DNA from 4 places in the Spartinivicinus marinus genome. Region 3 is predicted to be linked to each of the others. Evidence: predicted binding sites of a transcription regulator. Region 3 holds the regulator's gene; each other region holds the start of a gene.
The links. Region 3 encodes LexA, which represses DNA repair genes until DNA is damaged. Its sites were predicted from a motif close to TACTGTNTANNTANACAGTA; they were not measured.
Positions count from the first base shown of each region.

Region 1: the regulator LexA is predicted to act here: its motif matches at 5,030-5,049, upstream of OQE68_RS21460 (YebG family protein).
Region 2: the regulator LexA is predicted to act here: its motif matches at 3,392-3,411, upstream of recA (recombinase RecA).
Region 4: the regulator LexA is predicted to act here: its motif matches at 3,943-3,962, upstream of OQE68_RS31095 (Y-family DNA polymerase).

Region 1 covers NZ_JAPJZK010000001.1:4,780,337-4,788,323, forward strand. Annotated here, with positions in the region: gene minC (septum site-determining protein MinC) at 1-46, opposite strand, end outside; gene lpxL (LpxL/LpxP family Kdo(2)-lipid IV(A) lauroyl/palmitoleoyl acyltransferase) at 405-1,322, shown strand; gene rapA (RNA polymerase-associated protein RapA) at 1,580-4,459, opposite strand; gene OQE68_RS21460 (YebG family protein) at 4,610-4,897, opposite strand; gene ccoM (cytochrome c oxidase subunit CcoM) at 5,410-5,520, shown strand; gene OQE68_RS21465 (BolA family protein) at 5,838-6,146, shown strand; gene OQE68_RS21470 (hypothetical protein) at 6,159-6,629, shown strand; gene trhO (oxygen-dependent tRNA uridine(34) hydroxylase TrhO) at 6,741-7,664, shown strand; gene OQE68_RS21480 (DsbA family protein) at 7,677-7,987, shown strand, end outside.
Region 2 covers NZ_JAPJZK010000001.1:882,271-890,257, forward strand. Annotated here, with positions in the region: gene OQE68_RS04240 (phosphopantetheine-binding protein) at 1-25, opposite strand, end outside; gene OQE68_RS04245 (lysophospholipid acyltransferase family protein) at 37-789, opposite strand; gene OQE68_RS04250 (beta-ketoacyl synthase chain length factor) at 789-1,526, opposite strand; gene OQE68_RS04255 (regulatory protein RecX) at 1,778-2,236, opposite strand; gene recA (recombinase RecA) at 2,297-3,319, opposite strand; gene pncC (nicotinamide-nucleotide amidase) at 3,484-3,972, opposite strand; gene mutS (DNA mismatch repair protein MutS) at 4,160-6,778, shown strand; gene fdxA (ferredoxin FdxA) at 7,069-7,392, shown strand; gene rpoS (RNA polymerase sigma factor RpoS) at 7,509-7,987, opposite strand, start outside.
Region 3 covers NZ_JAPJZK010000001.1:5,409,033-5,417,019, forward strand. Annotated here, with positions in the region: gene OQE68_RS24230 (insulinase family protein) at 1-1,120, shown strand, start outside; gene OQE68_RS24235 (delta-class carbonic anhydrase) at 1,213-2,022, opposite strand; gene OQE68_RS24240 (SulA-like leucine-rich domain-containing protein) at 2,403-2,861, opposite strand; gene lexA (transcriptional repressor LexA) at 3,305-3,901, opposite strand; gene OQE68_RS24250 (TetR/AcrR family transcriptional regulator) at 4,291-4,947, shown strand; gene OQE68_RS24255 (L,D-transpeptidase) at 5,017-5,505, shown strand; gene nagZ (beta-N-acetylhexosaminidase) at 5,492-6,535, shown strand; gene OQE68_RS24265 (mechanosensitive ion channel family protein) at 6,565-7,665, shown strand; gene OQE68_RS24270 (S-methyl-5'-thioinosine phosphorylase) at 7,667-7,987, shown strand, end outside.
Region 4 covers NZ_JAPJZK010000003.1:58,528-66,514, forward strand. Annotated here, with positions in the region: gene OQE68_RS29425 (hypothetical protein) at 1-150, opposite strand, end outside; gene OQE68_RS29430 (hypothetical protein) at 361-561, opposite strand; gene OQE68_RS29435 (hypothetical protein) at 662-1,798, opposite strand; gene OQE68_RS29440 (SOS response-associated peptidase family protein) at 1,907-2,611, opposite strand; gene OQE68_RS29445 (DinB/UmuC family translesion DNA polymerase) at 2,659-3,717, opposite strand; gene OQE68_RS31095 (Y-family DNA polymerase) at 3,669-3,920, opposite strand; gene OQE68_RS29450 (hypothetical protein) at 4,089-4,817, shown strand; gene OQE68_RS29455 (hypothetical protein) at 4,953-5,453, shown strand; gene OQE68_RS29460 (transposase) at 5,959-7,149, opposite strand; gene OQE68_RS29465 (substrate-binding periplasmic protein) at 7,242-7,829, opposite strand.

The DNA of each region.
Region 1 (7,987 bases), 630 kb from region 3:
GAAAACAGCTGTCTTCCTTTGAAGCAAAATTTGCATTGGTTGTCATAGTCGTTGCTGCGTTGGCTGCTTTATAAGCTCATAGGTTAAACGATAATACTCGGACATTCACAAATAGAAAAACTAATATTGTGAGCGAGCAATCTGAAAACATCGGAATGCTCACATAGTTATTAGGACACAAGTCAATACATACTCGTTAGATAAGCCCCTCTATGATCAATGGGGTAAATTGCGTACAATGGCGCGCTTTTAATTATGATATAGACATTTAAAAGATAGCACTTTTTGGATGTCTGTGTGGATTTGAAATTAAATAAGGAGCCATTAGTCAATGTTATGTGCGCCCTGAATAGTGGGTTGTAGCACTGCATTGTCGGGGCTTTCTGGAGTTGGTAGTTAAAGGTATGCTGGAACCCAATCGCTTTAAAGCGAAATTCCTCAACCCAAAATACTGGCTGACCTGGTTGTGGCTAGGTATAGCCTGGCTAATCAGTTGGTTACCTTATTCATGTTTAATGTGGTTAGGCCGAGCCATTGGTAAATTGATGTATTGTTTGGCTGGTCGTCGGAAACATATTGCAAAAACGAACATCGCTCTGTGTTTTCCTGAGCTTACCTCAGATGAACAGGAGCAAATGCTCAAAAATAACTTTGTTTCAATGGGAATGAGTTTACTGGAAGTAGGGATGGCTTGGTGGTGGCCTAAATGGCGGCTGGCTAAATTATCAACAATTGATGGTCTGGAGCATTTACAGCAACAGGAAGGTAAGGGAACTCTATTATTAGCCATGCATTTTTCAACACTGGAAATTGGTGCTGCATTATTAGGTAGGGAAATGCCGATTGATGGTATGTATCGTAAACATAAAAACCCTGTGTTTGATTATATTCAGCGTCAAGGTAGGGAAAATTACCATCCCTCATCACAAACAATTCCGCGCAAGGAAGTACGAACCATGCTGAAAGCCTTACGGCAAGGTAGAACCGTATGGTATGCCCCTGACCAGGATTATGGCCCCAAGCAAAGTATTTTTGTGCCATTTTTTGGGGTGACTGCTGCAACCGTGACAGCAACCGCTAAATTTGCAAAATTAGGTAAGGCGAAAGTTGTGCCTTTTGTTCAACATCGTCGAGAAGATGGAAAAGGCTATCATGTGCAGGTATTACCACCGTTGGAAAATTTCCCTACTGACGATGAAGAAGCGGATGCAGTGACAGTCAACAAGCTAATTGAAATGGAAATTCGGAAACGGCCGGATCAGTATATGTGGTTGCATAGACGCTTTAAAACTCGACCTGAAGGGGAGGCTAAAATCTATTAAGTTTTATAAATAGGTTGTCATAAAAGCTAATGAATATGGAGTAGCAGGGTATTCTGTCGCGGCGACATGGGTTAATCAGCAACTGCATGATTAACGACAGCACCACTAATTGAAATAAAGGGTGCTGGCTGGATTGTCGCTTTAGTTTTGAAGAGCCAAGGATGGCTCTTCAAAAATGGAGGAAGAATACCTTGTTATTCCATATCAGACACTAAGCTTATTTACAGCAGCTCCAGAGAAAGTCCAGTTAATAGAGGTTATCCTGCAAACATAATTCGAATGCTGTCTAATCTTAAATTAGCCTGCTGCAAGGCTGTTACCCCTTGAGCTGCTAAAGCACGCCACTGCTCAATTTCTGTTTCGCGAATATTCGGATTGACTTTTTGTAGCGCTTCCAGTCGATTGATTTCCTCTCCTAATTTAGCCAGTAATTGCTCAGTAGCGGTTTGCACAATGGCTGTTACCTGTTCATTAGCCTTGTCTTCAGCAATTTTTAAGGTTTCAGAAATAGGCTCTGATTGTGCCTTGATCAGTTTTCTGGCAGTTTTTTTCTTGATAGGGTGTAATTGAGCATCCAGGGTTTCAAAGGCAACTTTATCTGCTAGGTTATTTCCTTGAGGGTCAATTAACGTACGGATACTAGCAGGTACCATTAACCGCTTTAATTGAGGCTGCTGTTGAACAGGGGCTTCAACGATAAAAATGGCTTCTACCAGCATAGTGCCTGGGTTTAATGCTTTATTTTTTAATAAAGCAACCGCCGTATTACCTAATTCAGTATCTAGCATTTGTTCCATGCCATAACGAACCAGGGGATGTTCCCAGGTTAAAAACTGCATGTCCTCGCGACTTAATGCCTGCTCACGAGAAAAAGTCATAGTAGCTCCATCTTCTGGTAGCCCTGGGAAACTGGGTAATAACATTTGTTCTCCAGGGCGAACAATAATGGCATGCTCCGAGTGATCTTCGGAATCAATGCCAAAACAGTCAAATAAAGCATCTAAATACTTTTTCAGTGGTTTGGTTTCATTGGCAGATTGAATAGCATCAATTAATTCGCTGGTGTCATTAAGGCCTTGTGAGTGTAATTCCAGCAAGCGGTCACGCCCAGCTTGCAGGTTAGATCGCAGCTGTTGATTGAGTGTTTTGGCTTCATCAATAAAAGCATCAATATCCTGTTGTTCATTAACTGATGTGGTTAATAAAGCCTCTAAAGAAGGTTTTAATTGCTGGTAAACACTATCGCCAGTGGTACAAATTTGTTCAAAAGCGTTAAGGCTGTGGTGATACCACCGAAATAAAACAGTTTGTGATGAGTTTTCAAAATACGGCACGTGAACTTTAATTGTTTCAGTCTGGCCAATCCGGTCTAGACGGCCGATGCGTTGCTCAAGTAAATCAGGCAGTGCAGGTAAATCAAACAATACTAAGTGATGGGCAAACTGAAAATTACGACCTTCACTACCGATTTCAGAGCAAATTAAAGTCTGGCAACCGTATTCTTCATCAGCAAAATAAGCGGCAGCACGGTCTCGCTCAATAATGCTCATACCTTCATGAAAAATCGAGCTGGCAATACCAGAGCGAACCCGTAGTGCCTCATCTAGCTCCATACAGGTTTCGGCATGGGCGCAAATAATTAACACTTTCTGGCTTTTCAGTAGCTTTAATAGGTTGATGAGCCAGTCTACTCTGGGGTCAAAGCGCCACCATGGGTCTTTATCTTCAACCAGAATTTCTTTTTCATAAGTGCGCTCAGGAAATAAACCTGCATAAGGGTGACCACCATTTTCTAGAGCAAGCTGGTAAAGTTCTGGTAAGGCTTGAGGATAAGCCTGCATCACACGGCCAGGAAAGCCAGATACGGCTGATCGAGTATTTCGATAAAGTACCCGGCTGGTGCCGTGGCGATCTAGTAGATGAGATAACAGTTGTTGTTTGGCTTGCTGCTTAATGTCATCCGCTTGATCACTATTGATAATAAAAGCTAGCTGGCTGGCTTCGTCTCCTAAATAGCTAGTCAGTCGGCTGATTGTTGGCTCAGATAAAACCTCACTATCAATTAGCTCCTCAGCCATTTCAGCTACAGCTTGAAATTGTTGCGACTGGTTTTCAAAGTCTGACAAGGAGTGAAATTTATCTGGGTCCAGCAATCGTAAGTGGGCAAAGTGGCTGCTATGACCACACTGCTCAGGGGTGGCTGTTAGTAATAAAACACCGGCTGTTTTTTGTGCCAGCTGCTCAATAGCTGAATATTCCTCGCTTGCTGCTTCAGGTGTCCAGCTTAGGTGGTGAGCCTCATCTACTACTAATAAATCCCACTCAGCGGCCAGTGCGTCGTCAAGGTGCTGAGCTTGAGTTAGCTCATTTAGACTGATGAGTACCAGTTGTTCACTTTCGAAGGGGTTCCCAGTATCTGCGGCTTTTGCTTGTACTAGTCGCTCACGATCAAACAAGCTAAAGTGCAAGTTAAAGCGCCTTAACATTTCGACTAGCCATTGATGCAGCAGGCTTTCAGGGACCACAATCAACACCCGCTGAGCACGACCACTGAGCAACTGTTGATACATGATCAAACCCGCTTCAATGGTTTTACCTAGGCCTACCTCGTCTGCTAATAAGACACGAGGTGCCTGGCGTTTACCCACTTCATCAGCGATATGTAGTTGGTGAGGAATTAGACTAGTACGAGCACCACACAAGCCTAACAATGGAGATTGATAGAGGTTACGGGTTTGCTCCCAGGTTTTATAACGCAGACTAAAGTGGTTATTTTGATCAACTTGCCCTGCTAGTAAGCGCTCTTTGGGTTTTTGAAATTGAATAAAGTTGCCTAGGCAAGACTCAGGCAGTTCTGTTGATTCTCCATTAGCTAGTTTGCCTTGGTAAGTAATATGCCCATCTTCTTCTACTGAATCGGTGACTACCATGCTCCAGCCTTCATGGCTTTCGATGATATCCCCAGCAACAAAGCGAATGCGGGTAAGCGGAGAGTTTTTTACCGCATAAAGTCGAGTTTGCCCATTGGAGGGAAACAGTAATGTGACCATTCGTTGATCCAAGGATAAAACAGTGCCTAGGCCTAGCTCTGTTTCTGTATCACTAATCCAACGTTGTCCTGGAACAAATGTCGTCATTCTGTACGCCTATCTACCTCAGAAAAAGGCGATATGGTAGCGAATATATTTTGAATAACAATAGTCGATTTGCCTTATTTTCGGCAGAGATTTTTAGTAGTGGGGGGGAAATAGCCTACTGGGGAAGTAGGCTAGTATAAATATGGTTAATTATTCGCTAGAATCTTCATCAGCCGATTGATCTGCTGCAGACTCTTTGCCAATCTCTAGTACTAGTTCAGGCTTACCTTTAATAGCTTTTGCCAGGGTTTCTTTATGTTTGGCGAATAATAAACCAATGTCTTCGGCAATTTTTTCGTCGATATTGTCATAGGTTTGTTCTAGCAGCATGGTGATATTTGCTGCCAGTTCAAGCATCTTATCATGTTCTTCGGCGGCTTTTTTATCTGAGAACATACTACCGTCCCTATCGCATTTCCACATGGGTATAACGGCCATTCGCTCACCTCTTGCATGGACCAAATTAATGTAGGTCTAAGTTTGAGTACATTAAGGTTAAGTACTTTTATAAGACCTGTGGTTTAAAGCTTGTTTAATCTAGCGGGATGTTTAGCTAGCTATTATGGTTGTTACTGTATAAAAATACAGTGTGTTTGTCCATAGGAGCTGTATTGTATCCAATTAGTTTGTTAAGGAACAATCCAAATTCACCCTAACCAAGGATTACCTGAAAGCTTACTTGGCCTATTTGTAATCATCTATCCTATCTAATAGTGCTGTATAAGCTTGATCTGGGCTGGCTGCTGTTTGGTTGCTGTGTTTTGCTTTCCTCAAACTTTTTTAAACTCTTTATTAAGTGCTACGAAGCGGAATAATTTGCTTTGAGTCAATAAAAACCAGTGGTTAACCCGCTATTAGCCTGGACTGATTGATTTTAATCAATAAAAGCGAGTTGAGTAACTGTTACTGTAGTTTTGCGTTTAGAGGCAATAGCCAACAGGAGGTAAGCGATGTATATCGATGAAACAGTTTTAGCTTCGCTGATTACAATTGGTTTGATGATTGGCTTTTTTGTTGGTGTAGGCCTGCTAATTCGTAAGGATATTAACAATCACCGTTAAGCATACAGTTTTTTACAGTTTTGGCGAGTAGCTCAGGCTGCTGGCCAAAAATCAGGTCGCTAAGATCTGAACGTTTGAGGCTAGACAGACGTAAGGAATGCTCTATTTGCGTAGAGCTTTTAAGGCAAGAGTGGTGGCTACTTAGTTTTGTCAGGTTTTATGTAACCTACCACCTTGCCTGTTTTTTGTTTTAGTCTGTGCATTGGCTGCCTTCCCTTTTTTAAATCATTAGCAATGTCTTTCACCTGTACTTGCCTTTCCGCTTGGCTGGTTTCAGGTTAAGATTAACCTAGTTGGTTAAGCATGGGAGACAGGTGATGAGTGTACAAACTGAAATTGAACAAAAATTGACTAAAGCTTTAAATCCTGCCTACTTAGCTGTTATCAATGAAAGCCATATGCATAATGTGCCTCCAGGGTCTGAGTCACATTTTAAAGTTGTAGTTGTATCGGCAGACTTCGCTGGGAAAATGCCCGTAAAAAGGCATCAGTTGATTTATTGCTTATTAGCAGAAGAAGTGCAACATAAAATTCATGCGTTAGCACTGCACACTTATACACCAGATGAGTGGAAAAAACAGGCTGAGTCGGCACCTGACTCCCCTAATTGCGCCAATAAAAGATAAGCTGTTATTCCTATGTGTGGCGGTGCAGAGTTTGTTCAAAACAACGAACGTTTCCGAGTATTTTTCCCTAACCCTAAGGCCAAGCTACCAGTACTGCAAAAAGATGGCAGTATTACCATGGTCCCTTGGGGCAGGCGAGAAAATCAGCCAGGCAATACACCTCAAGGCGGTTGGGCCAGGTTAGAGTCTATCCAGCGTGGTGCTTGGCAACAATTTACCCCTAGGCCAGTCAAAATTGTTGTCACCTCCTTTATGGAAAAAGATGAGACTGAACAAAGTCGCTGGTTTCCATTAAACAACCATGAAATTATCCAAGGACTATTGGCCACTGATGGTAGCTTCCAGCGAGTCTATGTGGTGACTGAACCCCATCCCCAGTCCACTCATGACAGTGGACGCTGGCCACGGGTTATTTCCCTACAAACAGCTGTTGATAAAGGGGAGTCGACGCTAGACGAGCCTGAGCAAACCTCTTTAATTTAAGTGAACTCTCTCTAAAACTGGTCTTGCTGTGACTAAATCTCTAAAATAAGACGTTTTAATCAATTTGGTTGTGCCAGCAGATTTGCGATCTGCCAAGGTAGAGGAATTAAGATGTCTCAGTTTGTTATTGCCGCCCTTTATAAATTTACTCGCTTACCCGATTTTGAGGCGATGCGTCAGCCTTTATTGGACAAAATGCTTGCTCTTGAGGTGAAAGGCACCTTGCTATTAGCTGCTGAAGGAATTAATGGTACAGTTGCAGGTAGCCGAGAAGGGGTTGATCAACTATTAAATTATTTAAACTCTCATGAACCATTGGCAGGCTTAACGCATAAAGAATCCTACGATATCAAGCAGCCTTTCTATCGCACCAAAGTAAAACTGAAAAAAGAAATTGTGACCATGGGCGTGCCTGGTATTGATCCTAACCATGTGGTTGGCACTTATGTCAAACCCGCAGAGTGGAATCAGTTGATCAGTGATCCAGATGTGCTACTGGTTGATACCCGCAATGATTATGAATATCAGGTAGGGACTTTTGAAGGTGCAATCAACCCAAAAACTGAAAGCTTTCGAGAGTTTCCTGATTATGTGGCGCAACAGCTTGATCCAGCCAAGCATAAAAAAGTAGCTATGTTTTGTACTGGCGGTATTCGTTGCGAGAAGTCTACCGCGCTATTAAAAGAACAGGGCTTTGACGAAGTGTATCACCTAGAAGGTGGCATTTTGAAATACTTGGAAGAAGTGCCTGCCACAGAAACGAAATGGCAAGGTGAGTGCTTTGTGTTTGATAACCGAGTAACGGTGGATCATCAGCTAAATAAGGGCAGCTATGATATGTGCTTTGGCTGCCGAATGCCGATTTCTGACCAAGATAAGCAGTCTGAGCGGTATAAAGAAGGTGTGTCTTGTCCCCACTGTTTTGACTCTCAGGATGCAAAAACTCGGCAACGAGCAGAGTCTCGACAAAAACAAATTGAACTAGCCAAGCAACGTAACCAGCCTCACCCAGTGGGCTTAAAAATGAAGGATTAGCTGTATTTGCTAATGGACATCACCTATCTATTTGACCCCATGTGCTCTTGGTGCTGGGGTTTTTCTCCTGTCATTAACAAGCTGTCTACCAGTCTTGAGGGAAGAGGGCAGCTTAATTATCGAGTAGGTGGGTTGCGAGCAGGGCAGTGTCAGCCACTTACTCCACCGCTAAAGCAATATATTCTTGATCACTGGCAGCATGTGGCCCAGGCAACGGGGCAACCATTTAACTTTGCAGGCGCGCTTCCAGAGGGGTTTGTCTACGATACAGAGCCAGCCTGTAGAGCCGTGGTGGCAGCAAGGCAGCAGTTTCCTGATCAATT
Region 2 (7,987 bases), 4.5 Mb from region 3:
TTAACTCTTCCTTTAAGCTAGACATAACTACTACCCTTATGTGTACTGACTTTCTAAATACCGGGTTAATTGCCTAGTGGCCCGAGGCAGCTCATTTACCTCGGCTAAAAACGGCTTAATTTCCACTAAGTGTTTAACCTCAACTAAAAACTTCACTTTCCGATCAGCAACCTGATACCACTTTTCTTGTTTGGTTAAAGTGGTTGGCTGACAGCTAATGTCAACTAAGCGAATATCTGCTTCTGCCCTTAATGCAATATTAGCTGCCCCTCGCTGAAACCGAATAGCCTTGCCTGGTGTGGTTCGAGTTCCCTCAGGAAACAAAATTAAACAGCCCCCTTGGTTTAATGAGGCTCTACACTGGTTAATTAATGTTTCTGGGTCTTGATTACTGATATAACCGGCTGCTTTCACAACCCCTTTTAATAATGGATTATGCCAAAGCGCCTGCTTCACCACACAGTCGGCTTGGGGCAAAGCTGCTATCAGTAACACCACATCCAATAAAGAGGGGTGATTTGCAATAATAACACGTCCCTTATCAGCTCTTAGATTTTCCAGCCCTTTAATTTCATAACTCATAACACCTAAGTAATCTAAAACTTTGAGATAAAACCGAAAGCTACAGCTGATCAACCGTTGAGCCCGATAACGTCGTTGCCACTGATCACGCCACACCAAATTAATCAGAGGAAAAGCCAGCAAGGCAAGTAGAAATCCACCCAGGCCAAACAATAAAAAGCTAAAGCCAGTGGCTAGCACCCGCCAAATTAAATAGAGCTTTTTCATTACAACTGCTCGTACTTCCACACCATTCGGTCGGTAGATACTTGGGTGTGTTGCTGGCCTAATAATAAAAATCGAATAAATGCTAAAGCTGGCGATGATATTGAAGGCTTGCTCTCAATCTCTGTCTTTTGATAACTCATCTGAATAGGTGTACCACTTTGCTGGGATAACATCATTCCCACACTAAAACAGGGATTAGGCTCATCCTGAAAAGCCTGATAAAAATCAGGTAATGGCATATGGGTAAAGATCAACAAAACTCTATCTACCTCAGCAATAGATAGTTGTGATACAGCCTCAATTAAACTATTTGGAAAAGTATCTTTACCCGCTGCAATAGCCGTTGTGGCAGCATTATCCTTGAATAACACACCATACCAGCCTGCGGTGCTGTTATGCACTGATAAGCCAAACTCTGTAGGTGATAACGGCTCATCTATAGCCAGTTGTTGCAGCATATGTTGCATCCGCTGGGCCTCACCATGGCGGCTGGCAAATATTGTGCGGACCGAATCAATTTCAATTTTTTCCAGACACTCTTGCGCAACCGTTAAGGCCATTTTAGCCTGCAAACTCAGCCTGCGCCGTTGCCTAGCTGGTAGCCAGTCTAGTGTTGGCTGTTCTTCAGTTGCAGGCATACTGGCTGCACTCTCAGCCCATTGCTGCCACGCTGTTTGACTATTCAGGCCTGGTGCCCAAGCACACCAGTTTTCAATTGAAAAAGTTAACTGCTGCATAATAATTGAGACTAGTGTTATCTCCCAATTTAAGTGGACTTAAGTGGGCAAAGCCACCTATAGCGATTCCCACTTAGTTTGGTAGGCGTTTCAAAGGGTGGTAGTAATACACTGCATAATAGCCAATTTAATAGCAGACCAACAAAAAGCGGGCACTATATCATATCCCCTGTTTTTTTGTGAGTCTCGCAAAAAAAATTGCTGTTTAAGGCGTAACATAGCCAAAGCATTCGAGAAGAAGGGTATAAAGGTTAAGATTCAGAATGAGTTGTAAGAGCTTGTTGGATTATTTCGAAATCAAACCCACGTTGAATTAAATAGCGCTGTTTTTTCGCTATTAATACCAGATCACTTGGTTCTGGGTTAAACTTTTTTGCTAGTGCTGCCCTTGCTAACTGAAGCCAGTCAACATCCTGATTGACTTTTAATACCTGCTCAACAAGTGATTGATCAATTCCTTTTTGCTGCATTTCTAGTTGAATCCGCTTAAGTCCTAGTCTTTTTTCAATACAGCGTCGAAAAATCATTTCCGCAGCGCGCTGATCAGACAAATAGCCTGCTTCCCTTAGCTCTTCCAGCACAAGCTCTACTTGTTCACCAGCAAAGGTACGTGATTTCAATTTTTGTTTTAATTCTTGAGCAGAGTGCTCACGACGAGCAAGCAGCCGTAAAGCTGCTTGTCGTATTTTTTGAGGTGAGGAGTTGTTCATCTATAAACTATTAAAACACTAACCAAATACTGCTAATAGCAATACCTACTGCCCTAGCAACTACACTTCTTCAGCAACAGCTTCTTGTGACAGGGCTTCAATGCCAAAGTGCTGGCGAATTTTCTGTTCAATTTCCGTCGCTATCTCTGGATTGTCTTCTAAAAACTGAGCAGAATTTGCCTTACCTTGCCCAATTTTATCGCCGTTGTAGGAGTACCAAGCACCGGCTTTATCAACAACGCCTTGCTTAACCCCTAAGTCAATCACTTCACCCATATGGTAAATACCTTTACCATAAAGAATTTGAAATTCAGCCTGTTTGAATGGTGGCGACACTTTATTTTTGACGACTTTTACTCGAGTCTCGTTACCAACCACTTCATCGCCCTGTTTAACTGAGCCAATACGACGAATATCCAACCGGACCGATGCATAGAATTTCAATGCATTACCACCCGTTGTAGTTTCAGGGCTACCAAACATAACGCCAATTTTCATCCGGATTTGGTTAATAAAAACAACCAGACAATTCGCTTGCTTGATATTACCAGTGATTTTACGTAACGCTTGAGACATTAACCGGGCTTGCAAGCCAACATGGGCATCCCCCATATCGCCTTCAATTTCTGCTTTAGGTGTTAAAGCTGCTACCGAGTCAACAATGATCACATCCACCGCACCTGAGCGCACCAGCATGTCAGTGATTTCCAATGCCTGCTCACCCGTATCAGGTTGAGAAACATACAGATCATCAACATTTACCCCTAGCTTTTCTGCGTAATTAGGGTCTAATGCATGCTCGGCGTCAACAAACGCACAGGTAGCACCTTTGCGTTGTGCTTCAGCAATCACTTGCAGGGTTAGCGTCGTTTTACCTGAAGACTCAGGGCCAAAAATTTCTACTATACGACCTTTGGGTAGGCCACCAATGCCCAAAGCAATATCCAATGACAATGAACCAGTGGATATGGCAGGAATTGCTTCACGCTCATGGTCACCCATGCGCATGATGGCACCTTTACCAAACTGTCGTTCAATTTGACTTAGCGCTGCATTAAGCGCTTTCTTTTTGTTATCATCCATTAACTCACCTCATAAGCTATAGATTTAATTTAACAGCAGATTTAATGTAACAACCTGGGGGTTCAATCTAGACACTGTATATTTAAACAGTATTATTTCATACAACTCTATACTCAGCCAGCAAAATTTGCAAAAAAGTTAATCAATATTTTTTAGTAACACCTTTAATTATTAAAGTGTTCCAATATGCCTTTTAAAGCTTCAACTACTGCTTGCTCTCTAACTTGCTCTCGATCACCCGAAAAGTGATAACAACGACTTATTGCGGGCTGCTCATGGAGTTGCCAGGCAACCCATACAGTGCCCACTGGTTTTTCGGCACTCCCACCGTCAGGGCCTGCAATTCCGCTGATCGCAACAGCAATATCTGCTTCACTATGAGCAAGCGCTCCATCGACCATTTCCATTACTACAGCTTTACTGACTGCACCAAACTGGATTAACGATTGCTGTGAAACCTCCAGCATTGATCGCTTTGCTTCATTAGAATAAGTAACAAAGGCTCCTTCAAACCAGCTTGAGCTACCAGCAATGGCAGTAACGGCCTGCGCGACCCAGCCACCAGTACAAGACTCTGCAGTAATCAACTTCAGTTGTTGATTAATTAAAAATGCACCGACTTGCTCAGCAAGTGCTTTTATTGCATCACTCATCACATTTCACTTTTGAATTAAAAGGTTAGTTGTCGACTATTCAACCAGTGAAGCGTATATATACAACAATTGTTTTCACAAACCTATCTTATCAATAATTAAGTTACGCCTGAGTCTTAATCTAACGCCATTAATTGCGTAGAATTACCGCCCGATTTCTTGTCACCAACTGAGCAATTAGTATCCAATGGCAAAAGTAACAACCCAAACCTCAAAACATACACCGATGATGCAGCAATACTTGCGAATCAAACAGCAACATCGTAATGAGTTAGTGTTTTATCGAATGGGTGATTTTTACGAGCTTTTTTATGATGATGCCAAAAAAGCCTCTCAATTATTGGATATTACTCTCACTGCGCGTGGCAATTCTGGTGGTGAGCCGATCCCAATGGCCGGCATCCCTTTTCACTCTGCTGATAATTATTTGGCCAAACTGGTCAAGCTGGGTGAGTCAGTCGCCATCTGCGAACAAATTGGCGATCCAGCTACCAGTAAAGGACCCGTAGAGCGAAAAGTGGTCAGAATTATCACCCCTGGTACCGTCAGTGACGAAAACCTGCTGGAAGAACGCAAAGACAACCTACTTGCAGCATTTCACCAGAACAATGACCATTATGGCATTGCCACACTTGACATTAGCAGCGGCCGATTTCAGGTAGCAGAAGTATCAGGGGAGGAAGCATTCTTCGCAGAATTAGAGCGACTAAATCCCGCTGAAATATTAGTAAGCGAAGAAAGCCCTTTGCTGGAAAAACTCAAACACCGTTCTGGTGTTCGTCGTCGGCCCGTCTGGGACTTTGATTTTGAAACAGCCATGAAAATGCTAACCCAGCAGTTTCAAACCAATGACCTGGCAGGCTTTGGCTGCAACCAATTAACCATCGCCATTGATGCTGCAGGCTGCTTACTACAATACGCCAAAGAAACTCAGCGAACCGCCTTACCCCATATCCGCGGACTCAGTATTGAGCGCCATGAAGACAGCGTTGTTTTAGACGCCGCCAGCCGTAGAAACCTAGAGTTAGTCACCAATTTATCAGGTGGTAAAGAAAATACGCTAGCAGCAGTATTTGATAAAACTGCCACTGCAATGGGTAGCCGGTTACTATGTCGCTGGATTAACCGCCCACTCAGAAATCAAGTGGAGCTGAAACAGCGCCAACAAGCATTGAGCGCCTTGTTAGCGGACTACAGCTATGAGCCTCTCCATCAATCACTCAAGCAAATTGGTGACATTGAACGGGTATTAGCTCGGGTAGCACTTCGATCTGCTAAGCCTCGTGATTTCGCTAAACTAAGAGATGCCTTACTGCAATTACCTGAGCTGCAAACCCAGTTGGCCAATATCCAATCACCTCTCATTCAACAGCTTGGCCAGATTATTAGTGAGTACCCAGCACTGACCGAGCTACTACAAAGAGCCATTGTCGATAATCCACCTGTGGTGATTCGTGATGGCGGTGTTATTGCTGAAGGTTATGATGCAGAGCTAGATGACTTACGCAATATCAGCGAAAATGCCAGCGAATTCCTATTGAAGCTCGAAGCTCAAGAACGGGAAACCACTGGGCTTTCAACACTAAAAGTGGGGTATAACCGGGTTCATGGTTATTTTATCGAAATCAGTCGCCAACAGGCTGAGCAAGCTCCAACACACTACATTCGGCGGCAAACCCTAAAAAATGCTGAGCGCTTTATCACCCCTGAATTAAAAGAATTTGAAGATAAGGCATTAAGCAGTAAAAGCCGGGCACTCGCAAGAGAAAAAGCCCTCTATGAAGGCTTGCTAGAGATGCTGCTAGAGCATTTAGCCCCTTTGCAGGATACAGCCGCCGCCATCGCAAAGTTAGATGTTTTACAAAATCTGGCTGAGCGAGCTGACAGCTTAAATTTATCTAAGCCTACTCTGTCAGCAAAACCAGGCATTAACATTATTGAAGGTCGCCACCCAGTCGTCGAACAGGTATTAGCTGAGCCTTTTGTTGCCAACAATTTACAGTTAGACAGCCAGCGCCGCATGTTAATTATTACTGGCCCCAATATGGGAGGTAAATCCACCTATATGCGGCAAGCAGCGTTGATTACCTTACTAGCCCATATTGGTAGTTTTGTACCTGCAACAAAAGCTACCATTGGTATTGTCGACCGGATATTCACCCGGATTGGCTCATCAGATGATTTAGCAGGCGGCCGCTCTACTTTTATGGTGGAAATGACTGAAACGGCCAATATTCTGCATAACGCCACTGAGCACAGCTTGGTATTAATGGATGAAGTCGGCCGGGGCACCAGCACCTTTGATGGCCTATCTTTAGCCTGGGCCTGTGCCGAATACTTGGCCACTCAAGTCAACGCCTTTACTCTATTTGCCACCCATTACTTTGAGTTAACCGCTTTACCTGAACATGTAACCAATGTGGCTAATGTTCATTTAAATGCCACAGAGCATGAAGATCGTATTGTGTTTCTCCATGCAGTGCATGATGGACCAGCCAGCCAGAGTTATGGCTTACAGGTCGCCCAGCTAGCAGGTGTCCCCCATCCAGTGATTACTCAAGCCAAGCAAAAGCTAGCTCAACTAGAATCGACTAGTAGTCAAACCACATCTGAAGCAGCTGTAGAGAACACTCCACCACCGCAGCAAAAACCTGCTAAGACACCTAAACCAGCCGCCCCCTTGCAATCGGATTTATTCTCAATGGCAACCCATCCAGTTGTAGAACAATTGCAACAAGCCAATATTGACGATCTCACTCCGCGGCAAGCGCTCGAATTGCTATATCAACTCAAGCATCAAATATAAAGGGCAAACGCAGTGCTTATAACAAGGCACTGTGTTTATTTTCTTTAATCACTAATTGATCTAACCATAGGGAAAATTTTTCTAGACTTCCAACGCTTATAAGCTGGAATTATCTATTAAGCTGTTTTAATAACTGATAGACTACCCCACCGTTGAAACCTAAGTATTTTTATTTATGACAGATAGCCAAAATAGAGTTATCTGCAGGACAGCTAAACAAGAACAACTATGCTTGTTTACAGCTTCCACAATAAATTGATGAGCCTGATTTAAAAATGGAGTAACCCACCATGACATTCGTTGTTGGTGAAAACTGCATAAAGTGCAAATACACAGACTGTGTAGAAGTATGCCCTGTTGACTGCTTTTATGAAGGTCCCAACTTTTTGGTCATTCATCCTGACGAGTGCATTGACTGCGCCTTGTGTGAGCCGGAATGTCCAGCCAATGCAATTTTTTCCGAAGATGAAGTACCTGAAGACCAGCAAGAATTTATTGAGCTAAACGCACAGCTTGCGGAGGTTTGGGATAATATTACCGAGAAAAAAGATGCACCCGCTGACGCCGATGAATGGAATGGTGTTGAAGGAAAACTGCAACATTTAGAAAAGTAGGCAGCTCATCTTCTACTGTTTCAGACTGAGCTATAAACTATGTTTAGCGTATATCTGAGGGCCAGCAGCTTGGCCACTTGCTGTTACTGCGGCCTCTCAGAATCAGCTTTTAACAGTTAACTAAATAGCGATTCACTGGAAAGACCTTGTTTTTCCAGAATTACCCGTAACCGTTTTAGCGCTTCTACCTGTATTTGCCTTACCCGCTCTCGAGTCAAGCCAATTTCTCGGCCCACCTCTTCCAAAGTGCTAGTTTCATAACCCCTTAAGCCAAAACGTCGAGCAACAACTTCACGCTGCTTTTCAGAAAGCTCAGATAACCACTTATCAATACTAGTGTTGAGATCTGACTCTTGTAAAAGCTCAGCTGGATCAGAGTCATGCTCATCAGAGATAGTATCTAAAATTGATTTATCTGAGTCTGGCCCCAGCGGGGTATCGACTGATGTGACTCGTTCATTGAGTCCTAGCATCCGTTTTACATCATCTACTGGCTTATCCAGCAAATCAGCAATCTCTTCCGGTGAAGGCTCATGATCCAACTTTTGGGTTAGCTCTCGAGCAGCGCGCAAATAAACATTTAATTCTTTCACCA
Region 3 (7,987 bases):
AGCGAACAAGGCAGGAATGCAAGTGTTTGTACACCCTGAAGCGGGTGGCCTACTATTATCAATCAGTGGTTTTACAGATAAACAAAAAGACCTGTTGAGTAAAGCACTAGAAAATATTCAGGTTGAGGTTGATGAACAACGCTTTTTACAAGCAGTTGATCGACTTACTCGAGAAGTTGAAAATGAGAAAAAACAACTTTCCGTCAGCCAGGCCTTTAATGCATTTAGCCAACTGATTACAAAAGATTCCTGGGATAAACAAGAGTATCTTCAGGTTGCATCGAAGCTGACAAGTAAGGATTTACGAAGCTTCATTAAACAGTTACTCAGTCAAAACCAGGTAAGAGTGTTTGCTTTTGGTAACTACGATAGTCAAGATATTAACGAGATGGCTGCAAAGTTGGAGCGCCTATTACCTGATAACCATAAGGTTACAGAATATACGCGTAACAAATCCTGGGAACCTAAGGAAGGGCAACTATTTGTTGTGAAAAAAGACATTGAAGTTAATGATGTTGCAATCGTTGATTTACAGTCACATTCTGAACCAGGGTTGAAACAGCAAGCCAGAGCGAAAGTACTAATTGATCATTTTGCAAACTATGTTTTTGATAAATTACGTACTGAGGAACAACTTGCCTATGCTGTGGGAGCCATTGCCCCCACTATTGATGAATATGCAAGTGTGGGGTTGTATATTCAAACACCCGTCAAGGGACCAAAAGCCATTCAGTCAAGGCTTGATCAGTTAAAGCTTGAGTATCAGCAAGTGTTGAATAAGTTACCCGAGGCGACTTTTAAGCAGCTTAAAACCAGTGTGTTAGTGGCACTGAAAGAAAAACCAAAAAACTTGAGCGATGAAGTTAGCCCATTTATCAGTGACTGGTATGATGAAAATTATCAGTTTAACACTAAAGCTCAACTGATTGCTGAGATAGAAAAGGTAACCTTAGGTGATATCAAACGTTTTTACGCAGAGACTATGGGTAATCCAAATGCGCCACGTTTGAATATTCAGATGAGGGGTAAAAAGTTTGCTGATCAACCATTTGCCAGCTTTAAAAACCAAACGGAAGTAAAAAGCCTGTCAACATTTCACAAAATGATTTCTTATCAATAAGCCAGCGTTGCTTCTCTGGTTATCAGATGGGTATTATGCCTAATGATAACTAGAGAAGGGCATATCCACTGCTGCAAGAGCTGTGGTCTAGGTTACTTCATATCGGACAACAGTTTAGGATTAGTGACCAGTTTTCTAACACCATGGGCGTGGTCTTCTTTGAAAACGTTATCCTTACACCATTCACCTAAACTATTGATGTCAATTTTTGTACACAATGGTCTGACACTCCAAGTAACCTGAAAGGGTGAGCAGACTTGTTCGGTAAACTGAGGACCGGTGGTAGAACCTAGAAACTCTACAGGTTTACCTGTATTGTCGGGTAAGGCCTTAGCTTGGTGATAGCCATCCTCTATATTACCGCCATAAGCCAAGTCATTAAAATTGAGAACAGAAGAATCATTGACGACAGTAAATACCTGAGCTTCGACACGAAGATTTGGATTTGAGCACCCATCAGATAAGCACGAAGTTAATCCTTTGCCTGGTTTGACGTCACAGGAAGTATGTACCCAATGGACTTCAATGGTATTACCGGGTTTTAACCCTTTGCATACTTCATTTTTAGATAGCGTTAATTCTGCTGAGGAAAGTGATTGACTAGTATTACACTGATAACCGCCACCATGACCATGATCGCCTTCTCCTGCATATTTGGAAAAGTCCTTGGCTTTATGTTCAGCATTATGGTGAAAATGAATGTTGCATAGGTTCATGCTTGTGTAGTGGGGGGCTAAGCTAAAAATACTTTTATTGTCGCCTGCAAGCTGGTCAATATCTCTTGGCGCTTGTGGGCCAAACCCTTCACAGGCTGGACCATTAGAATCACTGCTTGCTACCGCAGGGGAGCTGCTAACACTCATCAATAATGATAAAAGAAGTCGATGTTTAACTGAAATCATTTATCTCTCTCCATAGTTTTTATAGCAAACCATCGCAACACAAGTAGTATTGGCTTATACAGGGTCATGATGAATTGTTATTGACCACTAAGCCTATTGTTGGTTGGGTTTTGTCTACCTTTATTACAGCTACTGTATTTATAGGCTTGATTACTAAGGAGTTCACATTAAGAAACCATGACAGATTGATATGACTCAAAAATTAACCTGCGTTTGTGCGATTATCAAATGAAATTTAGGTAAGAGAAGGGGAATAAAAATATTGAAACTCGTTTCAATAAATTAAAGGAAAAGTTTATCTCACACAATAAATAAAATGTCAGGTTTACTTTACTACTATTGCCAGAGGGTATTTTTGACAGTGCAAAGCAACTGTTTTACTAGCGTTGTCTTATATTAATTACATGACAGTTACCTTCTTGTGCTGCAATATCTAAAGCCGCTAAGGTTGTCTCATCTAGCTCTGGTAGCCAACTGACGACAGTATGACTTTTACCAAGAGTGAGTGCCTGTAACGTCAAATCTTTTATAGAGCTTTCATTGCTGGCAGTAAGAAATAAGACCTGTTTATTATTAATATAGGCATCTTGAAGCCACTTTAAGGTCATGTTGCGATATTGTTTGGAACACACGACGGTTAACCAGCGTTGTTTTTCATGATGGCTCAACTGTGCCAGCATGGGTGGAATAAATGATGTCAGTGGAATACGGGCTGAGGATAAAATAATTTCTGTAATATGCGTAAAGCCATTGTGGTCTGTCGATAAAGGGAAGTGATGGGGTTGATTTGGCGTGCTATGGTTGGGTTTTGAATCATTGTCACTGCCATTAAACTCCATGGGTATATTTCCTATTTTATTGTTAAACGAATGACTTTAAAAGAAGGGCGTCAAGTGATGAGCGACAGCAGCATTCTTTATAAAATAAATAAAGATTGTTACTGCAAGTCATACAGTAACAGACTTGTCTCGTCTTTGATGGTAGTTAGCGACGATAACAACGTCTAAAAAGTCATTCGAAAAGAATATTGTCATGTTCGTTAGTTACAGCTGCAGTGTATCACTGACAAAAAATCCATATCTTTGGCCTAATTCACTGTATTTACCATCTTGAGGGTAGATAGTGGATCAGAGTTGATAAAAAGATGTAAAACTGCAAATTAAGTCGCTTTTTTAAGAAAAGGTAGTAGCTATTAGATAATTAATTTCCCCTTGGGTAATTTGGGGCATATATAGATGGCTACCCAGGGGACTAAGTTAAAATTTCAGCTTTCGTGTAAAGGTTAGTGTCTAATCACCCCGACACTGATTCCTTCGATAGTAAAATTCTCGCTATGTAAGTTCACTTCGATAGTATTGAAATTACTATTTTCTGGATGCAATAAAACAACTTCTCCTTTTCGCTCAAATCGCTTAACGGTTACTTCATCATCAATTCTAGCAACGACGATTTGACCATTATGTACATCAGTTGTTTTGTGAACGGCTAGTAAATCACCATCGAGAATGCCACAATCCTTCATGCTCATGCCTTTAACTGTTAAAAAGTAATCAGCACGAGGTTTAAAAAAACTACCTGGTATCTGGCAGTAGTTGTCTATGTTTTGTTCGGCTAAAATGGGGAAACCAGCTGCTACCTGGCCTACTACAGGAATACCTTGTTGGGCGTCAGGGGGAATGCGAATACCTCGGGAGGTACCGGCAATAATTTCGATAGCACCTTTACGAGCAAGGGCTTTGAGGTGTTCTTCGGCAGCATTGACAGAACGAAATCCTAGTTGTCGAGCAATTTCGGCTCGAGTGGGAGGAAAGCCGGTTTCTTCAATATGGTCTTTAATAAATTGAAAAATTTCCGCCTGGCGAGCAGTTAATTTAGCCATTGAGATGGCTCCTTATACCTATTTGAATACTTGCTATTTTAATAAAATAACGGCTTTTTATAGCGGCTGTGGTTTTATACAGTTACTGTGATTATATCCAGTTTGGACTGACCTTCAACTGTTTTCAACTATTTCAGTCTTTTTTACGTGGTGTTTCCTTACTTAGCAGACGTTAATTTTACTTGCAGGAAAAAGTAAAGCCTGCTTGACTTGTATACGTATTAAACGTATGTTCAAAACGTTTGAAGATTACAACAGGCGGCTAATATAAAGCGAACATTTTATTAGTTGGCTTGCTGCTTGTATCTAAACTCAATTGGTCCTTAGCTTCCATGGGCACTCAAAATGGCCCAGAGAATCAAGGCTTTTTTAAGAAATGTTAATTGGCTATGGCGCAATCAGAAACTGTTGAACGAATACTAGATGCTGCAGAAGCGTTATTTGCAGAAAAGGGCTTTGCTGAAACATCTCTGCGGACGATTACCAGTAAAGCAGGTGTTAACTTGGCAGCAGTTAATTACCATTTTGGTTCTAAAAAAGCATTGATTCAGGCCGTGTTTGCCCGGTTCCTAGAACCATTTTGCAAAAAACTTACCATTAGGCTCAACGAATTTGAAGCATCATTAGCAGCCCAGAAACCGACACCTGAGCAGCTACTCAATTTGCTATTTCAACAGATATTATCTGTTGAAGCACGAGGAAAGAATGATCTTTCCGTATTTATGCGATTGTTGGGATTAGCATTTAGCCAGTCTCAAGGGCATTTGCGAAAATACCTTGAACAAGTCTATGGTGATGTATTTCGGCGCTTTGTGAGTTTAGTGGTGCAGGCGTCACCTGATTTACCGCCAGTAGAAATTTTCTGGCGGGTGAACTTTATGGTGGGATCTGTCGCATTTACCATGTCTGGTTTAGATGCGTTAAGAGACATTGCTGAAAGTGAGTATCATGAGCATACATCAGTTCCTGCAGTCATGAAGCGGCTAGTGCCCTTTTTAGCGCATGGCATGAAGGCTGAGTTGCCTGCAGCCAATCTAGAGGTTTAGTTAACTGCGCATAGATTAGTTAATATGTGGCTAGCTAAGGTATGACGCGTTAATGGGTAGCTAGTGAATATGCGTAAGCCTGTTATTTATGTCTCTATTGCTGAGCAAACACTTAGAGTATGCGATGGCGATCGGTTAATTACTCGGTACTCAGTGTCTACTGCTGCCAAAGGGGCTGGTCAGTGTCAAGGGAGTTATCAAACACCCTTGGGGCGACATATCATTCGAGCCAAAGTAGGGGGCAATTGCCCTCTAAATGCTGTCTTTGTAGGGCGACGTTTTACTGGTGAAATATATAACGAGACACTGGCCAGGCAATTTCCTAATCGTGATTGGATCTTGACTCGCATTTTATGGTTAAGTGGCCAGGAACCTGGTGTTAACCGGTTAGGAGAAGTCGACTCCATGCGACGTTATATTTATATTCACGGCACGCCTGATAGTGAGCCAATGGGAATTCCAGCCTCTCACGGGTGTATTCGTATGCGAAATGATGAGGTTGTGGAGCTGTTCAGTAGCGTGCCCGTCTATACCCAGGTAATCATTGAAAACGAGTAGTCGCAATCTATTGGTTAATCCTATGTCAGGTAATGTCATTGTAGATTTAGCAGGAACGACAATAACAGACGACGAGAGTCGGCTATTAGCGCAGCCTGCTGTTGCGGGAGTGATTTTATTTGCCCGTAATGTTGTTGATCGCCAGCAAGTGATACAACTGGTGCAGTCGATTAGAGCGGTACGGCAAGATTTATTAATTACCGTTGATCAAGAAGGTGGAAGGGTGCAGCGTCTAGTAACGGGCTACACTCAGTTACCCGCCCCCTGTCGGTTAGGTGAACTGTATCAATATGAACCTGAGCAAGCCAGCCAGTTAGCAGAAGACTTAGGATGGTTAATGGCCAGTGAGGTGATTGCATCAGGTATTGATTTAAGTTTTGCACCTGTATTGGATTTAGGCTTGCCCATTAGTCAAGTGATAGGCTCTCGTGCCTTTGCAGAGCAGCCCGAAATTGTTGCGACTTTAGCTCATCGTTATTGCTTAGGTATGAAGCAAGCGGGTATGGCGACCGTTGGTAAACATTTTCCAGGGCATGGCAGTGTGGCTGCTGATACTCATCATTCGATTGCTTGTGACGATCGCCCTTTTGCTGCGATTAAACAGGCGGATCTGCTGCCTTTTAATAGCTTAATTAAACAGCAGTTGTTAGATGGTATGATGCCAGCACATGTTTTATACCCACAAGTAGCGGCAGAGCCCGCTGGGTTTTCTCGTTATTGGTTGCAAGCGGTGTTGAGAGAATCATTAGGTTTTTCGGGAGTCATTTTTAGTGATGACTTAACGATGCACGCTGCTAGTCAGGCAGGTGATTATCCCTCACGTGCGGTACAAGCACTAAACGCAGGATGTCAGTTATTATTGGTTTGTAATAATCCCGAAGGGGCGCAGGCCGTTGTCTCTGCATTAAATACCCACTCTGAAGCAGAGGTTAATATTGAGCAATTGAAGGGGCAAAGGAAACTTAGTTGGGCTGAGTTATTAGAGCATCCCCGTCGGTTAACAATACACTCTCAACTAGAAAACCTATAGAAAGAGAAAGAAAACAAGGCTATTTGTTCATGGAAAAGTGGTTGGATTTTTTGAATTTTGCCAAAGGTCAAGATGCTTGGGTATATCAGGTTTTTATTGTTGTTTTTTTGACCTTGATTGCCAATTTTATTGCCCGTCGTTTACTAACCCGTTTACACCAGCAACTGACCAAGACTCGGACGATTTGGGATGAAACCATCGTTGATTCTGCGCAAAAACCTTTAGCGGCGTTAATTTGGGTAATTGGATTTAGTTGGGCTGCTGAAATTGCACATAAAGTGTCTGATGCAGTCATTTTTCAAGCGATCGACCCTATTCGTGAAACATTGATTATCGCGTTGATTATTTGGTTTTTAATTCGTTTGATCAAAGCAGTAGAAGAACAGCTTATTACTCCCAGAGAAGGTAAAAAGGAGGCAGACCCAACCACAGTCCATGCCATTGGTAAATTGCTGCGAGCAGCAGTTATTATTACTGGGGTATTGGTTATATTGCAGTCATTGGGTTACAGTATTTCTGGAGTATTAGCCTTTGGTGGTATTGGTGGTATTGCTGTGGGCTTTGCAGCAAAAGATTTACTGGCCAATTTCTTTGGTGGGCTAATGATTTATTTAGATCAACCTTTTAAAGTGGGGGACTGGGTTCGTTCACCAGATAAAGAAATAGAAGGCACAGTGGAATATATTGGTTGGCGCCTAACTCACATACGAACTTTTGATAAACGACCGCTTTATATTCCAAATGCAACATTCGCCAGTATTTCGGTAGAAAACCCCTCCCGTATGCTTAATCGACGTATGTATGAAACGATTGGCTTACGTTATGATGATGCAGAAAAAATCAAGCCGATTATCAGTGAGGTAAAAGATTATTTAGTTAATCACCCGGAAATTGATACTAAGCAAACCCTAATTGTGAATTTTAATAGCTTTGGGGCCTCTTCTTTAGATTTCTTTATTTACTGTTTTACCAAAACAATTAATTGGATTCGCTTTCATGAAATTAAAGAAGAGGTGTTGCTTGATATCATGGCGATTATTACTAAGCATGGAGCTGAAATAGCCTTTCCAACCCGCACCTTACATGTAGAGCCGGTTAATATTAATCAATCAGCAGTCACTCATTCATAATATGCCAAATATTGCTATCATCGGAGGAACAGGGTTAACCCAGTTAGCTGGGTTAACCCTCACTGAACAAAAATTAGTTGAAACCCCTTATGGAGAACCATCCGCGCCAATTAAAATAGGTCAGCTGGCTGGTCAGCAATTGGCCTTTTTAGCCCGCCATGGTGACCCTCACCAACTAGCACCTCATCAGGTTAATTATCGAGCAAATGTGTTTGCTTTAAAAACACTGGGAGTAAAGGCTATTTATGCGGTTAATGCCGTAGGTGCAATAAAAACCACCATGCCTCCTGCCCATGTAGTTATACCAGATCAAATTATTGAT
Region 4 (7,987 bases), on a different contig from region 3:
AAGTACTTGTTTTGAATATTCTTGACTTTTGGTTATAAAGTGTTCTGCTGATTTCTCGATCATTTTCAAACGTATATAGTAACTAAGACTACCAATCAAAACCGTAGCTAGAATACCTAGAAAAAAATTCCTTAATACTTTAGTAATCATTGCTTCCGTGTGCCTACTCAGTAACTAATAAAACGAACAACTTTTTCTATTATAATAGAATGAACTTAAATTTCTATTTATTTTGTGCGTATTGAGGTCAACAGTAGCTGTTTTTTCGCAAGAAAACAGGTTGATCCTTAATCAAAAATTAACCTGTTTTTAGAGAATCTATCATGAATATGTTGTGGTGAAACTAGAGTGATATAAGAACTAACGATTACCTTGGCTCGACTGAATAATTGCATCGATAATAGGTTCCAATTGTTGTTCTGTTAACTTCATTTGCTCGGTAACAAGATCATAGTATTTGGAACCAAAACCACTATAATGCTCTCGCATTTTTTTAGTATCGATTGCTTTTGCATCTTCTAAGGCACTTAATGCTCGATTAAAACTTTGTTGCATAGCCATATTTACTACGCTTAAAATTTGTTGCTTTAGCTCAATATTATTCATAGGATTGTTAGTACTTCATCTTTGTATAGTCGATCGATTTTTGATCATTGAAGTTTTATTTAGAGGACTGTATCAATTCAGGTAACCCATTTTTAAACCAGTCTTCATCAGCGCTCAGCACAATTTCTAAATCAGGTATATCACTCATAAACTTGTCAATTACTGCGGAAAATAGCTCCATTTTTCCTTTTTTCTCAAGATGGGGTTTGTCTTTTTGTAGGAAACTAGGATGAACCTGTATTTTAGGTTCCTTTTTAATAAAAATATTCACTACCTTTGATTTGAGCTTTTCAATGAAATTTTCTTCATCATGAACATGCTTTACTATTGTTTGCAATACTTCTTCAGGATCAAAGCTTGAATCTTGGAGCAATAGGTGGCGGATCTCCTTTATATATTCTTCTCTGGTACGACTATGCTCAAAATAGTGGATTCCAGCCACCTGACAAAACTCATAGAACCCACCAGGATGTGAGTGAACCTGCCAGCCTGTCCATAGTTTACTTAGTAAGTCTGTTCTATCAGGCAGTTCTTCATATTCTTCCCAAATATGAATTGTCTTGCAGGTTGTGTCTATAAATAACTGTGAGACAGGAAAATCATCGTCCCCCTCTCGAATGATACTTCTAGGAAGTATCTCTGATAGCTGATCCAACAAGCCTGGCCCTATTGATAAAACACCTTGAGCAGAGTCTTTTGAGGTTGTGATCAAGTCTTTCTCTGAGCGAATTAAAACTAAACACTCATGCCACTCACCATCAAAAGTATCAGCTTCAGGTTGTGTCAGGTCATCACTGTCTTCATCTGTATTACTATTTGAGGTGACGCTTTCTGGAGAAATTGAGGATAGCTGAATAACATCTATAATTCCTTTTTTTGCCCATTTAATACGCCACTCAGCCCAGGAGATAGACATCATTGATAAAAAGACATTGCGCAATGATTTATCATAATAAAGATCCTCACCACCAAATAGTATCAGCTCTCGGCTATCAGGCTTAATGCAAATTGCTCCTTCACACCATACATCATCAAGCAACTTTTCTTCCCCTGACTCTAACGTTGCTAAATAGCTAAGACTGGCATCAAAACCCCAGAAGAAGTCCTCTGGCAACGATTTTGCTCCCCAATGATGATAAAATATGGATGTTTTATTTTCTTCAACAAGAAAATAGTTAGCTCTATGGCCCATGCAGACTACTCAAAGCATTAATAAGTTGAGGGTTCTTTTATCGAGTTGTGGTAAGGGAATTTTTTCAAACCTTACCTACACCATAGGCTTATTAAATCAATTATTCGACTACCCGTCAGCTTTAATACTAAACTGGTCACCATTAGGTGTGGGATGACCAGTCCTTTCTATTGGCTGGGCCTGTAATGACTCATGCAACCTTGGCTGTAGAAGTGATTCAAAATACTGTGGGTCTTGTATTGTTGGGTTTAACCAATCATGTGCTATTTCAGGCTGGTCGAGAGGTAACATTAACGGCAGTGAGTTTTTATGAATACTCTTAAGTTTTGGGTGTCCTGGCAAAGTGATGATTGAAGCTGAATAGCAGTGTTCACCTGTCTTAGAGTGTGTCCATTCACGGTATAGCCCCCCGAACGCAATCATACCGCTAGCAGATTTGAGTAAATGATAATAGCGTTTGTCCTGTGGTCCATCACCTTCAACAAAGTGAGTAGCTGGGATTATACAGCGACTTTGCTTAAATGCTTTTTTAGTGACAGGGCTTGTAATTAGCCTGCTAGATTTTGAGTTGAATGTTGCATATTTTGCATTTGCTTTAAAGTGGGTTTCAGCCTCTTCTAACAATAACCACCAAATGGCTTCGTTTACTTTATAACCGTCCTGGTGAGTAATAATGGATACAGTGTTGGTAGGTACGAATGCTTCTTTATACCGTAGGTTTATCGATGCTGGGTTGTTAATATCCTGTAAATTCAGTCGCTTTGTAAACTTGCCCCAGTTAAAACTATCTGCCAACCCAAATTGCCCGCACATTATTTATTTCACTCCTTCCTTGGTCATATAGTGAAGTATAACGGCTGTTATAATCTGGCTTTAGGTAGATCAGACCAGCTGGTAAGGTAGTCTGGAGACAAGTGATGTCTGGCCATCTGCCAGCCTCGTTGGGTACCATTACTCGCGAGAAATAAGGCTTTTGGAAAACGACGGTTGATCTGATCAATTGTTTTCATCAAGTGTTGTGATTTTTGTGTATCAATCTCAGGAGTGAAAAGGTCTGCTTGATTAAAGCTAGACACACTGATATCAGAGAGCATAACTCCAGCCTTCGCGTAAGCAAACCCTGGTTGATAAATTGCTTCTAGCCCCATTTTAGCCGCTTTGACCAGAACCCGGGTATCACTCGTAGGGTGGGGTAAGGGCAGGGAAGCACCGCAACTGTATTGTGGAGTATCAGCAAAAGGGCTGGTCCGAATAAACACGTTGATTAACTGGGCTCTGGATTGTTGTTGCCTGAGTTTTTCCGCCGCTCGGGTCATATAACAACTGATAGATTCGGCTAACTCTTCCAACTTGTGTACCCGTTTGGAAAATGATCGACTACACACAATTTGTTGCTTTGCTGGAGGGTGCTCTTCTAACGCGATACAAGACTCGCCGTTTAATTCTCTGGCTGTACGTTCTAACATCACGCCGAAATGCTGTCGAAGTAGCTTTTCAGGATAGTTTGCCAGGTCATGGGCTGTATTAATCCCCATTGCTCGTAGCTTTTGATTTAAGCGTCGACCAACCCCCCAGACTTCATCAACTGGCATACACTGTAGTAAGCGGGTTTGAACCTTTTTTGAGCAGACATCAATCACACCACCTGTCTTTGGATACTGCTTAGCCGCATGATTGGCTAACTTTGCTAGGGTTTTAGTTGGAGCAATTCCAACACACGCGGGTATACCACAGTATTGGGCAATGGCTTGTTTCACCTTAAACCCATAGCCTTTTAAGGACGCCTCACAAGCCATATCTGTTAGGTCAAGGAATGCTTCATCAATGGAATAAACCTCAACCGTAGGGCATAGCTGCTCAAGGACAGCCATTACCCGATTGGAGATATTGGCATATGACGCATAGTTTGATGAGAACACCGTATGCCATGACGTTTGATCAAACCTTGCAGTTTAAACACAGGCTCACCCATCTTGATCCCTAGGGCTTTGGCTTCTGGGGATCGAGCGACGCAACACCCATCATTATTACTGAGCACTACCACGGGTTTGCCTGCCAGATCTGGCCTGAAAAGCCGCTCGCAGCTTACATAAAAGCAGTTCATATCCGTGAGCGCATACATGCTAATTCAACAACCGACAAAATACTGTATATATAAACAGTATACAGGTATCTAATTGGTGTCAAATCTAGTTGATATTGATCGCGCAGTGATCAGTCTGATTTACTCATTGGGTCAACATGTATATTATTCACCCTCTTAAAATCTGCTTATTATGGTTGAAGACAATTGACTGAAGTAAATAAACCCCTGCCTTTAAAAGAAATTTTTTTAAAAGGATTAAAAACTCCCTTTCAGAATATAACGGCTTTATTGCGGTTAGGGATTCCATTTATTTTTTTAATGATTTTAATGGATTATTTGATCCCTCACCCTCCGGAAATTAGTTTTATACTGTATTTTTTTATTTATATAGTTTACTACCTGGCATTTGTGTTGAGTACCATTGGCTGTCATCGAGTTTTCCTGCTCAGCGATGAGGCGATTAAATCAACGCCCGTTTTAAGATGGACCAAAAGAGAAACCAGGTTCTTATTAATATTTTTTGGGTTTTCAGTGATATATAGCGCTGCGGCGGCAATTAGCTACAATTTATTTACGTTGTTACCGGAAAATCATTTATCGTTCAGCTCCATAATGGCTATCTTGATGCTACCGGCTACTTATTGTATTTCTAGATGGAGCCTGATTCTGCCTGCAACGGCGACAGACCAGCAAAAGTCGTTGCGATGGGCATGGAGTATATCATCTAACCATCAATTACGGTTATTTGTGTTAATTGGTTTGCTGCCGATTTTGACAAGTCAAATAATAAGCTATCTACCATTTCTACCTTATTATTTGAACTTTGTTTACGATCTTATTTGGCTAATCGTTGGGGTTATTGAGATTTGTATATTATCACTGGCTTATGAGTGGGTAGCTCAATGTAATGAAACAACTGCTGAATCCGGCTAATAGCAATTTTTTAGCTGATTTTAGCGAGCTTGAGTGTATGCCAATTAATCTCAACATGACTTCCAATGGAACATTAATCACTAAGTGACCGATATGAAAAAAACACCCACAATATTTAAAAGAAACCCTGATAACATGAGCGAAGTAATACAGGAAGCCCACCCTGAGTGCGACTGGGTTTTTGCTGGCGAAGGGGTTGCAACACGAAAATACGACGGCACCTGCTGTTTAATAGAAAGTGGCAAATTATATAAACGGCGAGAGGTCAAAAAAGGCAAACCCAAGCCCGATAATTTTGTACTAGCCGACTACGATGAGGTGACCGGTAAAACGGTTGGTTGGGTTCCTGTCGATTTCGCTGTAAATGAGAATAAATGGTATCAAGAGGCTTTTAAAGAAGGCATGCCTGACGGTACCTATGAGCTGTTGGGACCCAAAATACAGGGAAACCCTGAAGGCTTTGAACGTCATGTATTGTTCAAGCATTCTGATGCAGAACAGTATGCCGATGCCCCTCGCACCTTTAACGAGTTAAAAGCGTGGTTACAACATCAAAATATTGAAGGATTAGTCTTTCATCATCCTGATGGCAGAATGGCCAAAATTAAAAAGCGGGACTTTGGGCAAACCAGGTAAAAGCCAGGAGGCTCAGCACTCCCAGCAGATGCCTTGTCCCAGTTATGGCCTGGTGCAAGGTGTGTGAAAGGTATTATCAAACCAAGGATCAGACAATGAATCAAAGACCAATTATAACCTGTAAACACTTACAGGTAAGTTTCGCATAAACTATCTTATGTTAAATTATATGCTAAAGAGAGTTAATTAGAACTAGTGTTTATGAACTACTGAACATAGTGTGAATCATGGCCATACCTCTTGGGGTTTCGGGGGAGTGGAACAGCCAGAACAATCCGACCGAACCCTCCTTCTAGCCCACTACCCTTTATTAATTATTTTAATCTAAATAAAATATTTTTTATAGATTTTTTCGTATGACCCGTTTTTCTTTACTGTATCAAAAGCATTTCTAAGCTTCTCTACGATTTCATTAGAAAGCTTTAAACTACCTGCAAGGTATAAATCCTCATTTTGGAACGAAATACTATATGATGGTTGTCTTGTAACAATACTGTAGACACTTTTAAGCAGCAATAGCCCCATAGTCGCTCATCCGTTCATATACCTGAGCGACTTTTTGTGTACTTATGCTCAGACCTAACTCATCAAAAAGTTTTTTCATTAAATGTTGATTAAATTTTTTACGTTTCCAGGAGGCAATTGAAATAACCGTTTCATTATTGTTTCCTTTTAACTGCTGATCTTCTAGTTTCAATAAATTTAGTGCTGACAATGAAGCATTTAAATGTGTATGGATGGCTTCTTTTTTACGTGATTGACAATGGGTTAATCCTGTGTGCTGCTTAGCATCTCGGAATAGAAATTCAATTTGAAAGCGTGCTTTATAATAGTTAATGATTGTCATTGCATCCAGTTCTGTATCAGTCGAATAAAGTAATACTCTACTGGCTTGAGTATCTTGGACTTGCCTCAACATCACGACTTTAATAGCCCGCTTGAATTTCTTTGAATAAACCTTTTTTGTGTAGACTTCTACGCCATCTTGTAAGCAGCCCTCTTGATCAAAACGATGCAGTTCTTGTTCAAAATAAACCTTTCCATCATATTTTTTGGGACGTCCAAACCCGCTGTATGCACCTTCATAAAACCACTGTAAATCAGCGTCAATTCTGAGTTTGCCAACAAGTTTTAATTTCGCTTTAACCACAGGAGTGATAAATTTTTCTTTACTATAGTAAGCATCGGCGACTAAATACTGAATGCCTTGTTCTAGAAGCTGGGGAGCCAACTCCACTACTTGTTCTGCATAGACTTCAACACGTGTTTTATTTTGTTGATCGATGGTTTGACGCACATCGTAAGTAAAAGCTGTATTCAATTTAAGATCAACCAACGCGAGAAGTGAAGCTTCTAAGCCCTGCTGGGATTGACTCGTTGAACCATTATAAAAGTAGCCTAAGCCCTCAGTCTTCTTTCCTGACTTACTAATAAAGCTAGCATCGATAGCAGCTATACGTTCATTATCAGGGAGAGTAAGAGTTAATGCACCCCTATTAAACTGGGTAAAATCAAACTGACGCTTATACCAGCGGCTAAAACGCTTTTCATTCATTTGGCTATAACGACTCATGTTTCTATAGGTCGCTTTACCTTGAAATACCACTAGCGTCGTCAATAAAGCGGCGATAAATGTCCGTTGAGGTTTATTAATATTGGACATTGAGCGTAAAACCGTTTTTACTATGCTTTCCAAAGATAGATTCCTGTGACAATTCGACTTTGACAACCGCATTCTCGCAGTTTCTATCTTTGGTTCAATCCTACCATTTTAAGACCAAAAACTGTCTACAGTATTGTTGTAATATCTTCTTTTTTAAGTAAATAAAATGCTCTTACGGTTGGAACATACCATGCGTCAACACGGTTATAAATTAACATCCTAGCATTTTGAATTTCTTTGGTAACTAACTGTATTCTTTTAAAATTGTTCTTATTCAAGAAACGACTCCAAGGGGTTTCTCTAGCCACACTGATAGAAAGTCGCTTTGCTTCTACAAGCGTCTTAGGAGGAGAACCTGTTATCATGACAAAGCTGACTTCTATAGACAAAAGATTCACAATCCATAAATAGTTAGGTTCTCTGTTTTTAGTACGAGTTAGCCCAAAAATTAAATAATTATTTTTTTCTCTTGCTGTCTTTTGAGCTCTTGGCCAGGGTGAAAATCTTGGTTTATAGGGAAGATTTGCATGCTGGTGCATCAAACCTACTATTTCGTATAAAAAACCACGTTGTTCCTTACTATCTTCTACTGTAAATGGAGGAAGGTCAGCTGTTATCTGCATTATCGAATTAGAACTTCCAAACGCATGTGAATAAAATAATAAAAGTGATATTATCATATATTTATTTGCTTTATAAAAAAAACCATACATACTATCAACCTCATTGGTGGGTAGACAAATAAAGTCTTTAGTAAGATCGCCTCCCAACTTTCGTCATATTTTGGGCACCTAAATGCTCCAGGCCTTGGATGTGTGCGGGAAAATAAAGCCACCCCTTAGAACAACCATTATTGGGTGGGTAATAGAAC